One region of the Allobosea sp. FW305-C-101 genome, then DNA from elsewhere that is predicted to be linked to it. Evidence: riboswitches for the same ligand, from Rfam matches in the RefSeq annotation. Region 1 holds a riboswitch; each other region holds the start of a gene.

What was found. A riboswitch is a leader RNA that binds a small molecule or an ion and turns the genes downstream of it on or off. The one in region 1 is predicted to bind cobalamin.
Region 2: it holds a riboswitch for cobalamin, as region 1 does, so the genes downstream of both, AC3WMA_RS02625 (ABC transporter substrate-binding protein) here and AC3WMA_RS12620 (methyltransferase domain-containing protein) in region 1, are expected to answer to the same signal.
Region 3: it holds a riboswitch for cobalamin, as region 1 does, so the genes downstream of both, metE (5-methyltetrahydropteroyltriglutamate--homocysteine S-methyltransferase) here and AC3WMA_RS12620 (methyltransferase domain-containing protein) in region 1, are expected to answer to the same signal.
Region 4: it holds a riboswitch for cobalamin, as region 1 does, so the genes downstream of both, AC3WMA_RS22260 (CbtB domain-containing protein) here and AC3WMA_RS12620 (methyltransferase domain-containing protein) in region 1, are expected to answer to the same signal.

Annotation. Positions count from the first base shown of each region.
Region 1 covers NZ_JBYSYT010000002.1:1,041,173-1,044,241, forward strand. The annotation lists gene AC3WMA_RS12615 (TonB-dependent receptor) at 1-911, opposite strand, end outside; gene AC3WMA_RS12620 (methyltransferase domain-containing protein) at 908-1,666, opposite strand; cobalamin riboswitch at 1,895-2,099, opposite strand; gene AC3WMA_RS12625 (ureidoglycolate lyase) at 2,207-2,749, opposite strand; gene AC3WMA_RS12630 (TetR/AcrR family transcriptional regulator) at 2,770-3,069, opposite strand, start outside.
Region 2 covers NZ_JBYSYT010000001.1:556,967-560,035, reverse strand. The annotation lists gene AC3WMA_RS02635 (M81 family metallopeptidase) at 1-478, shown strand, start outside; gene AC3WMA_RS02630 (mandelate racemase/muconate lactonizing enzyme family protein) at 490-1,668, shown strand; cobalamin riboswitch at 1,704-1,915, shown strand; gene AC3WMA_RS02625 (ABC transporter substrate-binding protein) at 2,127-3,069, shown strand, end outside.
Region 3 covers NZ_JBYSYT010000001.1:1,454,723-1,457,791, forward strand. The annotation lists gene AC3WMA_RS06925 (ribonucleoside-diphosphate reductase subunit alpha) at 1-800, opposite strand, end outside; cobalamin riboswitch at 914-1,113, opposite strand; cobalamin riboswitch at 1,268-1,470, shown strand; gene metE (5-methyltetrahydropteroyltriglutamate--homocysteine S-methyltransferase) at 1,587-3,069, shown strand, end outside.
Region 4 covers NZ_JBYSYT010000006.1:68,142-71,210, reverse strand. The annotation lists gene AC3WMA_RS22275 (MgtC/SapB family protein) at 1-305, opposite strand, end outside; gene cobO (cob(I)yrinic acid a,c-diamide adenosyltransferase) at 403-1,011, opposite strand; gene cobU (bifunctional adenosylcobinamide kinase/adenosylcobinamide-phosphate guanylyltransferase) at 1,011-1,523, opposite strand; cobalamin riboswitch at 1,676-1,861, shown strand; gene AC3WMA_RS22260 (CbtB domain-containing protein) at 1,899-2,075, shown strand; gene AC3WMA_RS22255 (CbtA family protein) at 2,088-2,828, shown strand; gene AC3WMA_RS22250 (DUF1636 family protein) at 2,839-3,069, shown strand, end outside.

The sequences.
Region 1 (3,069 bases):
GAAGCCCAGCGGAAATTGTCGACGTCCTGCACGGCATAGCCTTGCAGCATCCAGCGATACTGTCCGCCGGGGAGTTGGCCGCGATAGGTGATGTCGACGGAGTTGTTGTAGCGGTCTTCCTGGCTGATCGTGTTGGCGCCGGAACCACGGAAGCCGACATCGTAGATGCCGTCGGTCCGCAGTGTCGTCTCGATGCGATGGTCGGGATTGATCTGCAAGCCCAGCGCGCCAGCGATGCCGAGGCGCTTCCAGCCGGTATTGGCCATGGTCGTGCCGCCGCGACCGGACCGGTAGTCGTCGCGCGTGCCGCCCGAGATCCCGGCGTAATAATCGACGCTGTCATAGAGCCCGCCGGTCTGGGCCTTGCCCTGCAGCAGCCCCCAGGAGCCCCCTGCCCCTTCGATCATCGTGCCCGGCGCGGTGCGGCCGGTCTTGAGGATGATGTTGATGACGCCGCCGATATTCTGGCTGCCATAGACGACCGATGACGGGCCGCGGATGATCTCGATGCGCTCGACATCGGCGGCGGAGAGCTTGGACAGGTTGGCCGTGCCGGCGCGACGGCCGTTCATCAGCACCAGCACTTGGCTGCGGAAATCCTTGCCTTGCCCGTCGCTGGCGCCGCCGCGGATGTTGATCGAGGTCTGCCCGGGCGTCCATTGGCTGAAGAAACCGACGGCGTTCTCCGCGAGCAGGTCGGTGATCGATTGCGCACGGGCCCGCTCGATCTGCGCGGCATCGATGACCTGGACCGTTCCGGGAATGCTGCTGCGCGGCTCGGGGCGGCCCGTCGCTGTGACGACGAGCTCGTCGAGCTTGATTTCGGTCTGGGCGAAGGCGGGCACGGCCCCGATCGCCATCAGGCAGGTCGCGGCAAGCAGGCAGGCTTTGCGGGAATTCAGGCGGATCATGACAGGTTCCAGACGAGGATGGCCGAGCGGCGATGGCAGGAGAGGCGAAAGCCGCCCGGCACGGGCACGGCCTGCTTGTGGAGATGGTCGAAAAGCTGCGGCCGGCGCGGATCGTTGGGCGGCCAGCCCAGCCGATCGGCCTGGAAGGCGGCGAAGGCCGGCAGGTCCGGCAGCACCAGTGAGAAGGTCCAGTCGACCGCGTCCACGCGATCGGGCAGGTCGGTGCCGAGCTGCGGCAGCACCAGATCGATGCCCGGCGTCTCGTCTTCGTGATGCCATTCGCGCGGCAGGCATGCGGAGAGGATCAGCCCCTTGGGTGCCTTCTGCGCGGCGACGATCCAAACGATCTGCCGGGTCGCCCACTGCCGGCAGCGCGCCAGGAAGCTGGGGGCATCCGTGAAATAGCCCGGCATGGTGGCGGCCAGGACCGTATCGGCGGCTTCGCAATCGACCGCGACGTCGTCCCAGCCGTGCGGGATAATGGCCGGCGGCTGCGGCAGGGCGGCGAGCCGGGCCTGCATCGTCGGAGACGGTTCGATGGCCGTCCAGCGCGCGCCGGGCCGGCGCAGCGCCGCGCCCAGCTGCCCTCCCCCGGCGCCGATGTCGATCAGATCGTCGATCCCGGGCGCGAGCTGGCGGATGAGCGGCGCGACACGCGCGACATAATCGGAAGAGTCGATAGCACTGGCGTAAAGCGCAAGCGGATCCAGGGGCGCCGCAGAGGACGCAGGCAGAGAAGCGGAGGCAGAGTTCATACCTGCCTCTTATCGCAATGTTATAACATTGCAATTACTCATGCCTGACACAGGCGCTCCGGGCCTGGTCCACGCCCGACCGCTCGCGTGGCCGCCTCTCGGCCCCGTCAATTCTATCATGGTCGTCCAGCCCCTCGCTGTCGCGGCCGGGGCAAAGGGAGGAAGCGCGGCAGACCGGCGGCAGGCGCCCGGTGCACTGCGATTCCGCCGGACACCCCGCCCGCGCGACATCATCACTGCGTCGGGGCAGGTCTCCTGGCTTGCGGGTCGTTGCTTTCAGGCTGTCTTCCCGGCGCGGACGCCAGTGACTTCAAGTAGCCGAAAACTCACCGCTCACAGTTGCGGGGGCAGCTCCGGGTTCCGTGCAAGCGCACGTCACCGGATTCCCTCTTAGCTTCGGATCGCTCCGAAGACCTCGACACGGATTAACGTAGATGGCGAGATTGTGGCGTCAAGCTACCGATGGCGCGGCAGGCGCGAAGGCTGTGGACGGCAGCGACGAGGACCGTCATCGCACAACGCGCTACCTGAAACCCCTCGTCAGCTTACGTCGTTCGCAGCGAGCACCTTGGGCTCGATCGCGATGATCTCGCAATCCGCCTCGGTGCCATCCTGCCAGGACTGGACGAGGAAACGCGCATCGGAGCCGATGGCTATGATCGGATGATGCCAGAGCCCGCGGCGATAGATCACGCCCTGCGAAGCGGAGAACGAGAAGGCGGCCAGCGTTGAGAGATCGGGCCGGCCATCCGCGCCGTCCCGGGCGACGATGACGATATGGCCGGCGCCATCGAGCGGGACGATCCATTGGATCGAATTGACATGCCGCTCCAGCATGGCGATCGCGAGGCCCCGCTGCTGCTGCTTGGCCGAGAAGATCGACGTCACAAGTCTGGTGCCGGCCCGGACCTCGGCAGCCGGATGAGCATGGATATCGTGCCGGCGCGCGGTGCCGTTATTCGCGGTGCGGCCACTTTCCCCGGCTTCCACGATCCAGCCGAAAGGCTCGAAAGCGGCCTGCGTGACCGGCTGGATGCGAAGCGGGGTAAGGGGCTGAAGCTCGGTCCTGCCGTCATCCTGCATGTTGCGTTCTTTCTTCTCGCTTATCGCACCAGCGCTGCGGCGAAGACCGACGCGATCGCGTCCAGCCTGCGCGCGTAATCCGCGGCACTGGGTGGCGTGCCGAGCTTCGCTCCCGCGGCGGCAAAGAGCAGGCTGGCGGTCCAGTCGTCCGCGCTGGCCGGCAGGCGCGATAGATTGATCTCGCCGCCTTGCTCGGCCTGCCTCAGCAATTCGCGGGCAAAGGTCGAGAAGATTCGCTCGAAAGCCTGCAATTCACGCGTCGCGATCGTGTTCATCACAGCCTTCAGTTCGACGAGATGCTCGCCGGTGCCGAAGCTGGC
Region 2 (3,069 bases), on a different contig from region 1:
GGCCGCGGCTGCGGCCCACAAGGCCGGCGTCGGCGCGACGATCGAGGTCACGCTCGGCGGCTCGATCGATCCCGCGCGCTTCCCGCCGATGAGGGTGACCGCCAAGGTCAAGCTGCTCTCGGATGGCGAGGCTGCGCTCGAGACGATGAAGGCGCCGCTTAGCGCCGGGCCGACCGCGGTTCTGACCCGGGACAATGTCACCGTCGTCGTGATGAGCCGCTCGGTCAGCCTGTTCGACCGGGCGATGTACTATGCCAACGGCATTGACCCGACCGATTTCGACCTGATCGTGGTGAAGTCGCCCCACACCGAGTTCCACATGTTCGACCAGTGGTGCGCGCGGAACTTCAACATCGACGCGCCCGGCGCGACCTCCGCCAATCTGAAGAGCCTGGGCCACACCATCTGCGCCCGGCCGATCTATCCGCTCGACGAGGGCGTCACCTTCGCGCCTCGCGCCACGATCTACGAACTGTAAGGAGAAGACCCGTGCCCAGGATCGAGGCCGTCGATTTCTTCTATCTCGCCATGCCCGTCGTCACCGACGAGGCCGATGGCAGCCAGGATGCCTTGCTGGTCAGGGTCGCGGCTGGCGGCCATGTCGGCTGGGGCGAATGCGAGGCGGCGCCGCTGCCCTCCATCGCCGCCTTCATCTGCCCGATGTCGCATGGCGTCTGCCGGCCTGTCGCCGATTCCGTGCTCGGGCAGAATCTGGAAAGCCCGGAGGACATCGCCCGCATCGCCGCGGCCGTCGCTTATAACTCGATGGACCTGCTGCAGGCGCCGCATACCTTTTCCGGCGTCGAGATGGCGCTGTGGGATATCCTCGGGAAGATGCGATCCGAGCCGGTCTGGCGCCTGCTCGGCTACGCCAAGAGCCATCCCAAGACGCCCTATGCCTCGGTCCTCTTTGGCGACACGGCGCAGGAAACCCTCGAACGCGCTCGCGATGCCCGCAGCCGCAGCTTCCGCGCCGCGAAGTTCGGCTGGGGGCCGATCGGTCGTGGCAGCGTCGAGGCCGATGCCGAGCATTTCGTCGCTGCCCGCGAGGGTTTGGGGCAGGACGGCATCCTGCTCGTCGATACCGGACAGATCTTCATCGAGGATGTCGCGCGCGCCGCCGCCCGCTTGCCGGCGATGGAAAAGGCCAACGTGCTCTGGTTCGAGGAGCCCTTCCACGCCAGCGCGCTCGAAGCCTATGGCGCTCTTGCCCAGCGCAGCCCCAAGGTCCGTTTGGCCGGCGGGGAGGGCGCCCATAACGAGTCGATGGCGCGGCAGCTCATCGACTATGGCGGCATCGGCTATGTCCAGATCGATTGCGGCCGGATCGGCGGCATCGGCCCGTCCAAGGCGGTGGCGGATTATGCGGTCGCCAAGGGTGTGACCTTCGTCAACCACACCTTCACCTCGCATCTGGCGCTCTCCGCCTCGCTCCAGCCCTATGCGGGCTTGGCCGAGCACGAAATCTGCGAATATCCGGCGATGCCGAAGCCGCTCGCGACCGCGATCTCCGCCAATCATCTGGAGCGCAACGCGAACGGGCAGGTCGCGGCGCCTGATGTACCCGGCCTCGGCATCGATGTCGCGACCACGGCGCTGCGCAGCTATCTGCAGGAGGTCGAGATCTCGGTCGGCGGCAAGCGGCTCTACAGTACGCCGAGTCTCTGACGCGATGTCTGCTTGACGCAGCGCCACGCCCTTATAGGGTGTGCGCCGATCGAGGTTCTCCGGGTTGCTCCCGGAGCTAAGAGGGAATTCGGTGAGGCGCGACCCGCGCCAAAGCCGAGGCTGCCCCCGCAACTGTAAGCGGCGAGCTTTCCGTCCATCGTCCACTGGCGCCTGATGCGCCGGGAAGGCCGGGCGGAAGCGGCATCGACCCGCGAGCCAGGAGACCTGCCCCGGTCGTCGAAGACGTCTTTCGGACGGGGTGTTCCGGAGCTGTGTGTCGATGGCGGCCTTGTGCCGCCTTCCCGTCCCACATGCCCAAGCTGCCCCGGCTGTCATCTCGGGGAGCGATGAAGTCCATGTTCACGAAGACCACCACGCAGGCCGTTCAGGGCGGCTTGACGGCCGCCTGCCGCGCACTCTATCAGAAATGCAACATTGTTACATTTCGGATGGCCTCGATGCCGGTTGCGCGCCCGTTTAACCTGTTTAGCCTCTCGGCCGTTGCTCTATTGGGCGCTCTCGCCACCGGCACGGCCAATGCGGCGCCCACCAAATATCCGCTGACGCTGGAGAATTGCCGCGAGACGATCACCTTCAACGCCGCGCCCAAGCGCGTCGTCGCGATCGGCCAGACCCAGACGGAAATTCTTTATGCGCTGGGCCTCGGCGACCGCGTCGTCGGCACGGCGGTCTGGTTCTCGCCTGTGGCCAAGCCCTATGAGGCGGTCAACGCCAAGGTGAAGCGTCTCGCCGACAACGATCCGAGCTTTGAGGCGGTGCTGGCGCAGGAGCCCGATCTCGTCACGGCGATGTTCGAATGGCATGTCGGGCCCAACGGCATCGTCGGCAAGCGCGACCAGTTCGCCAAGGTGAAGGTGCCGGCTTACGTCTCGCCGACCGATTGCGTCGGCAAGGACAATTCCGGTGCCGGCGACGGGGTGCGCACCCAGATGTTCACGATGGAGCTGGTCTATCGCAACATCCGCGAATTCGGCGCGATCTTCGACGTAGCCGACCGGGCCGAGACGCTCGTCGCCGAACTCAAGGCCCGCGAGGAGAAGGCGGTCGAGCAGGTCGCCAAGCTCAAGGCGCAGGACGTGCCGGTCGTCGTCTGGTTCTCCAGCAAGGACATCAAGGGCGACGGCTTCATGGCCGGCAAGAACGGCGTGCCCGCCTATATCCTGTCGAAGCTCGGCGCCCGCAACATCATCTCGACCAACGAGGAATGGCCTCTGGTCGGCTGGGAGAGCATCGCCGCTGCCAACCCGGCGGTGATCGTCACCGTCAAGATGGATCGCCGCCGCTTTCCGGCCGACGATATCGAGAAGAAGCTGGAATTCCTGAAGACCGACCCGGTCGCCAGCAAGCTCGATGCGGTCAGGAACAACCGCGTCGTCATCC
Region 3 (3,069 bases), on a different contig from region 1:
ATACCGGTCTTGAGATAGGCGGTGAAGTAGTCGCCGTAGCCGGCGGCCATCTCTTCCTGCGTCGCCTGTTCGGCATGGCCATGGACGAAGCTCAGCGCCTCGCGCCGCAGCTTGTCGAGCAGGAGGCGGGCCGAGACCTTGGCGTAGTTCGGCTCGCTCTCGATCAGCGTCCGCGCAGCGAGGATCGGCGCCAGTGCCAATTCGTCGAGCGAAATGCCGTCATAGAGGTTGCGGCGGGTCTCCATCAGGATCGGCTCGGCCGCGACGCCGTCGAGCCCGGCACAAGCCTCGCGCACGACCTTGTCGAGGCGGGCGGCGTCGAGCGGAACGAGCGTGCCGTCAGTGAGCTTCATCTGCAGCGACGGCGCGACAGCGACCGGCGCGGACCCGGCCTGCGCCCTCGCCCGCTCCTGCGCCCGCTCTGCCCGATAGAGAACATAGGCACGGGCAACCTTGTGGTGTGCGCCGCGCATCAGCGCGAGCTCGACCTGATCCTGCACGTCCTCGATATGGAAGGTGCGGCCGGTCGCGGCGCGGCGCGTCAGGCCGGAGACGACCTGTTCGGTCAGGTCGGCGACGACATCATGGATGCGACGGGACGCGGCGGCGCTCGCGCCCTCGACCGCCAGGAAAGCCTTGGTCAGGGCGACCGCGATCTTCGAGGGGTCGAAGGGCGTTACCGCGCCATTGCGGCGGATGAGCTGGTAGCCGGGCTCCGCCGCTGCGGCGCGCGGCGATGCAGCAGGTTCGGCACCCAGCGGGGCCAGTGAAGGCCGTTCGGCTTCGAGAGAAAGAGACATCGGCATCAACCCCAAGATGTTGGGGGCAAAGGCCGAGCGGTCGCGTCGAGAAGGCGCGCGACGATACGATGCCGCGACCTGCCAAGCGCACCACCGGGACACCCCGCCCGAGGACGTAAACAAGGGTCGCGGCAGGTCTCCTGGCTCGCGGGTCACCGCTCTCGTCCGTCTTCCCAAGGCCTTGCAGCCTCAGTGACAACGCTGGACTAAGAACTTACCGCTGACAGTTGCGGGGGCAGCGCCGGTCTCTCACCGGCTTCCCTCTTAGCTCTCGATCTTGCGATTCGAGAGACCATCGACAACTACATCTAGCGTCACTCTCCGCTCCGATGTCAATCGGTCGTATGCTCTTCCTCGATCGCATGCGGAAAGCGAGGACATCTCGGCGGCAGCTCCCCGAGCGCTGCTCGTCACATGAAGACATAAATATGTCTTTATATCTCTTGTTGACGGCCCGGAAATGATGGCCCATGATGCGGCGTCGAGGTTCTTCGGTGCGGCTTGCCGCATCGGAGCTAAGAGGGAAGCCGGTGAGAGACCGGCGCTGCCCCCGCAACTGTCAGCGGCGAGCTTTCTGCCCACCCATGTCACTGAGGCCGCAAGGCCTTGGGAAGACGGGCAAGAGCGACGACCCGCGAGCCAGGAGACCTGCCCCGACAACATGAACGTCCTCGGGCGGGGTGTCCCGGTGGTGCGCTTGGCGGCGCCGCCCGGATTCTTGCGTCCGGACGGTCCTCGTCCCGCGTCCGCTTTGGCCTTTGCCCCCAACTAGTCGGGGTTAAGCCTATGTCTCAATCAGTACCTGTCGCTGCACTCGGCACGCCGCGCATCGGTCCGCGCCGCGAACTCAAGACCGCGCTCGAAAGCTTCTGGGCCGGAAAATCCGACGAAAGATCGCTCGTCGAGGCCGCTGAGGGCCTGCGCGCGGCCAACTGGGCGCGCCAGAAGGCGCAAGGGATCAGCGTGATCCCGTCGAACGACTTCTCCTTCTACGACCAGGTGCTCGACACCAGTGTCATGGTCGGCGCGATCCCGGACATCTATGGCTGGAAGGGCGGGCCGGTGCCGCTTGGCACCTATTTCGCCATGGCTCGCGGCTCGCAGGGCGAAGCCGAGCCGCATACATCCTGCGGCCATGCCCATCACGACCACGATCATGCCCATGGCGTCCCGGCGCAGGAAATGACCAAGTGGTTCGACACCAACTACCACTACATGGTGCCGGAGTTCGCACAGGGGCAGAGCTTCGAGCTCGCCTCGCTGAAGCCGGTGGAGGAGTATCGCGAGGCAAAGGCGCTCGGCTACGAGACGCGCCCTGTCCTGCTCGGCCCGGTGACGTTCCTGAAGCTCGGCAAGTCCAAGGACCCGTCCTTCGATCCGCTGTCGCTGCTGGGCGAATTGCTGCCGGTCTATGTCGATGTGCTGCGCCGTCTCTCGGCGAATGGCGCTGAATGGGTGCAGATCGACGAGCCCTGCCTCGTACTCGATCTCGATGAGGCCGCCCGCACCGCGCTGCATCGAACCTATGCGACGATCGCGCATGCCCTGCCGCAGCTCAAGGTGATGCTCACCACCTATTTCGGAGCACTGGGCGACAATCTCGACACGGCGGTATCCCTGCCGGTCGCAGGCCTGCATCTCGATCTCGTCCGCGCGCCCGAGCAGCTCGATGCCGTTCTGGCTAAAGCGCCGCAAGGCCTGGTGCTCTCGCTCGGCGTGGTCGACGGTCGCAACATCTGGAAGACCGATCTGGAGGCGGTCCTCGCAAAGATCGAGCCGGTCGCGGCCAGGCGCGGCACCGACCATGTCCAGGTCGCACCGTCCTGCTCCATGCTGCACAGCCCGATCGATCTGGAACTCGAAACCAGTCTCGATCCGGAGGTGAAGAACTGGCTTGCCTTCGCGGTGCAGAAGATGGGCGAACTCTCCACGCTCGGCCGCGCGCTTGGCGGCGGGCGCGGCACCGTCAAGGACAGGCTGGCCGCCTCGACCACGGCAGCGGCCGCACGCAGGGCCTCGCCGAAGGTCAACGACAAGGCCGTCGCAGCGCGCATGGCTGCGGTCACGGAGGCCTTCGCCCGCCGCAAGACCGGCTTCGCGGAGCGTGCGAAGCTCCAGCGCGCCCGCTTCAACCTGCCCGCTTTCCCGACCACCACGATCGGTTCCTTCCCGCAGACGCCGGAGGTCCGCAAGGCCCGCGCCGCCCATGACAAGGGTCAGCTCGGCCATGCCGAATACGAGCAGTTCCTGCGCGAGGAGACCGCTCGCG
Region 4 (3,069 bases), on a different contig from region 1:
CATATCGCTGCGGCCGTGGTCAGCCCTGTCGGCGTCGAAGCCCCCCGGCGCAGGACAATGACGCCGGCGCCCAGGAAGCCGATCCCGGTCAGCAAGCCCTGAACGACGCGGCTGGCAGCGTCGGCCTCATGCGGCTCGCTGAAGATCGTCGCGGCGGCGGCCGTGCCCAATCCGACCAGCCCGAAGGTGCGAATCCCGGCGGCGCGCTGCTTGTTGGTCCGCTCCCAGCCCACGACGATGCCGGCCGCCATCCCGGCCAGCAGCCTGAGCAGCAGATCCAGCTCTCCCCACAGAAAACCACTCATGGCCCCACCCTCGCAAACGATGATCGAGGGCATGAACGCGCGAGGGCCGTTCGCGTTCGTTCTGCGGCAAAGCACCGGCAGCCGGTGAGGAAAGCTATTAGAACTCGATCCCCTGCTGTGCTTTCACACCCGCCGCGAAATGGTGCTTCACCAGCGTCATCTCGGTGACGAGGTCGGCCGCCTCGATCAATTCCGGCTTGGCATTGCGGCCGGTGACGACGACGTGCAGGTCCGGACGGCGGGCATGTAGAACCTCGACCACCTCGGCGAGCGGCAGATAGTCGTAGCGCAGGGCGATGTTGAGCTCGTCCAGCACCAGCAGGCGAATCTCCGGATCGGCCATCAGCTCCCTAGCTTTGGCAAAGGCGCGCTCGGCAGCGGCGATGTCGCGGGCCTTGTCCTGCGTCTCCCAGGTGAAGCCCTCGCCCATGCTGTGCCACGAGACCTGATCGCCGAAGGCTTCGAGCGCCTTGCGCTCGCCGGTCGACCAGGCGCCCTTGATGAACTGCACCACGCCGATGCGCCAGCCATGGCCGAGCGCCCGAAGGATCAGGCCGAAGGCCGCCGTCGACTTGCCCTTGCCGGGGCCGGTATTGACGATCAGAAGCCCTTTCTCGACCGTCTTGGAGGCGACCTCGGCATCCTGCACCGCCTTGCGCTTCTCCATCTTCGCCTTGTGGCGGGCGGCGTCATCAGTATCCGTCATCATTTCACTCGCATCGGCAATCCGGCGACCATGAAGACCACGCTGGCCGCACGCGCCGCAAGCGCCTGATGGAGGCGCCCGGCCTCGTCGCGGAAGCGGCGGGCCAGCGCATTCTCCGGCACGATGCCGAGACCGACCTCGTTGCCGACCAGTACGAGCGGGGCGGAGACACGCTCGCAGGCGGCGATCAGGCCCTCGCGTGCCGCCGCCGTGTCGTGCTCTGCGAGGATCAGATTGGTGAGCCAGAGCGTCAGACAATCGACCAGGATCGGCCGGCCCGCCGGCTGGGCAGCGATCGCGCCGGCCAGATCGAGCGGGGCATCCACCGTCTGCCAGCCGGCTGGCCGGCGCGCGCGGTGCTCGGCGATGCGCTCGCGCATCTCGTCGTCATAGGCCTGGGCGGTAGCGATATAGGTCCAGGGTGCCGGCAGGACCTCGATCAGCGCTTCGGCATGACGGCTCTTGCCGGAGCGGGCTCCGCCGAGGACGAGGGTGAGATGGGGCAACTCCATTCAAAAAATCCTCTGCCGTCATGCTCGGGCTTGACCCGAGCATCTCCATCCGAACGAGGCACCGGAGCCCCTTCCTGCAAGAGATTCCTGGGTCAAGCCCGAGAATGACGCCCTTGCGACGCGCATTGCATTGCACAGCAACACGGCGATGGCTAATGATGATCCCCGACGGTGCCTCCGCGAGGAGGTGAAAAGGGAACGCGGTGCGAGACCGCGGCTGCCCCCGCAACTGTAAGCGGATGTCCTTCGCCATCGGCCACTGGAGCGCGAGTTCCGGGAAGGCGGCACAGGGCGCCAAATCCGCGAGCCAGGAGACCTGCCGTCGACCCGCAGAGATCCAACCGGCTGCCGGCGGGGCGGCCACGGAGAACGCTTATGAACACCGCCTCGGTTTCCACCCCCACGCTCAGCGTTTCGGAACGCGTCAAGGCGGTTGCCGCCGCGCTCGTGATCGGCGTCGCGCTGATCTACACGACCGGTTTCGCCGCCTCGTCGAACGTGCACAACGCCGCGCACGACACCCGTCACGGCCTCGCCTTTCCCTGCCACTGAGGGAAAGTCATCATGGTCACGCGTGTTCTCACGGTCAGCATCCTGGCCGGGCTTCTGGCCGGCTTGATCGTCGCCGCCCTCCAGCATGTCACCACCACCCCGCTCATCCTCAAGGCCGAGACCTATGAGGCGGCGCTCGCGCTGAAAGCGCCGACGCTGGCCGCCTTCGACGGGGAAGCAAAAATCATCCTCGCGCATGGCCCGGCCGGCGATGCGCCCGGCCACGACCACGCCGAATGGAAGCCGCAGGACGGCCTCCAGCGCACGCTCTTCACCAGCGCAGTGACGATCGCGACCGCGATCGGCTTCGCGGCGCTGCTGCTGGCGGGCATGATCGCGGCCGGCGACAGGATCGACCAGCGCAGCGCACTCGTTTGGGGTGCCTGCGGATTCCTCGCGCTCGGGCTTGCGCCTGCCATGGGGCTCGCGCCGGAACTGCCGGGCGCCGCCTCCGCCGCATTGGAGCAGCGCCAGCTCTGGTGGCTCTGGACCGCGGTCGCCACCGCGGCCGGGCTCTTTGTGTTCCTGCGCTTCGAGCAGCCCTGGCTCAAGCTTGTGGCGATCGTGCTGATCCTGCTCCCGCATGTCGTCGGCGCCCCGCATCCGGCCGCGCCGGAGAGCAAGGTGCCGGCCGAGGTCGCCGCCCATTTCGCGTCGCTCTCGCTCGGCATCCAGGCCGCGCTCTGGCTCGTCACCGCCTTCATGGTCGGCGTGCTCTGGCCTTGGGCGAGCCGCCGGGCCGCGGAAGCCTGAAGGCAAAGCAATGTCCGAGGGTGACCTCACCATCCATGTCTGTACGGCCTGCCGCCGTGCCCGCGCCGATCTCCCGGAAGGCTATGACCAGCCGGGACTGGCGCTGGCCGAGCGGCTCACCGCGCAGCTCGCAGCCAAGGGCAGCACGATCCCCGTGCTGCCCGTCGAATGCCTCGCCGTCTGCAAGCGGCCCTGCACCATCGCGCTCAGCGCCGATGGCAAATGGACCTATCTGATCGGC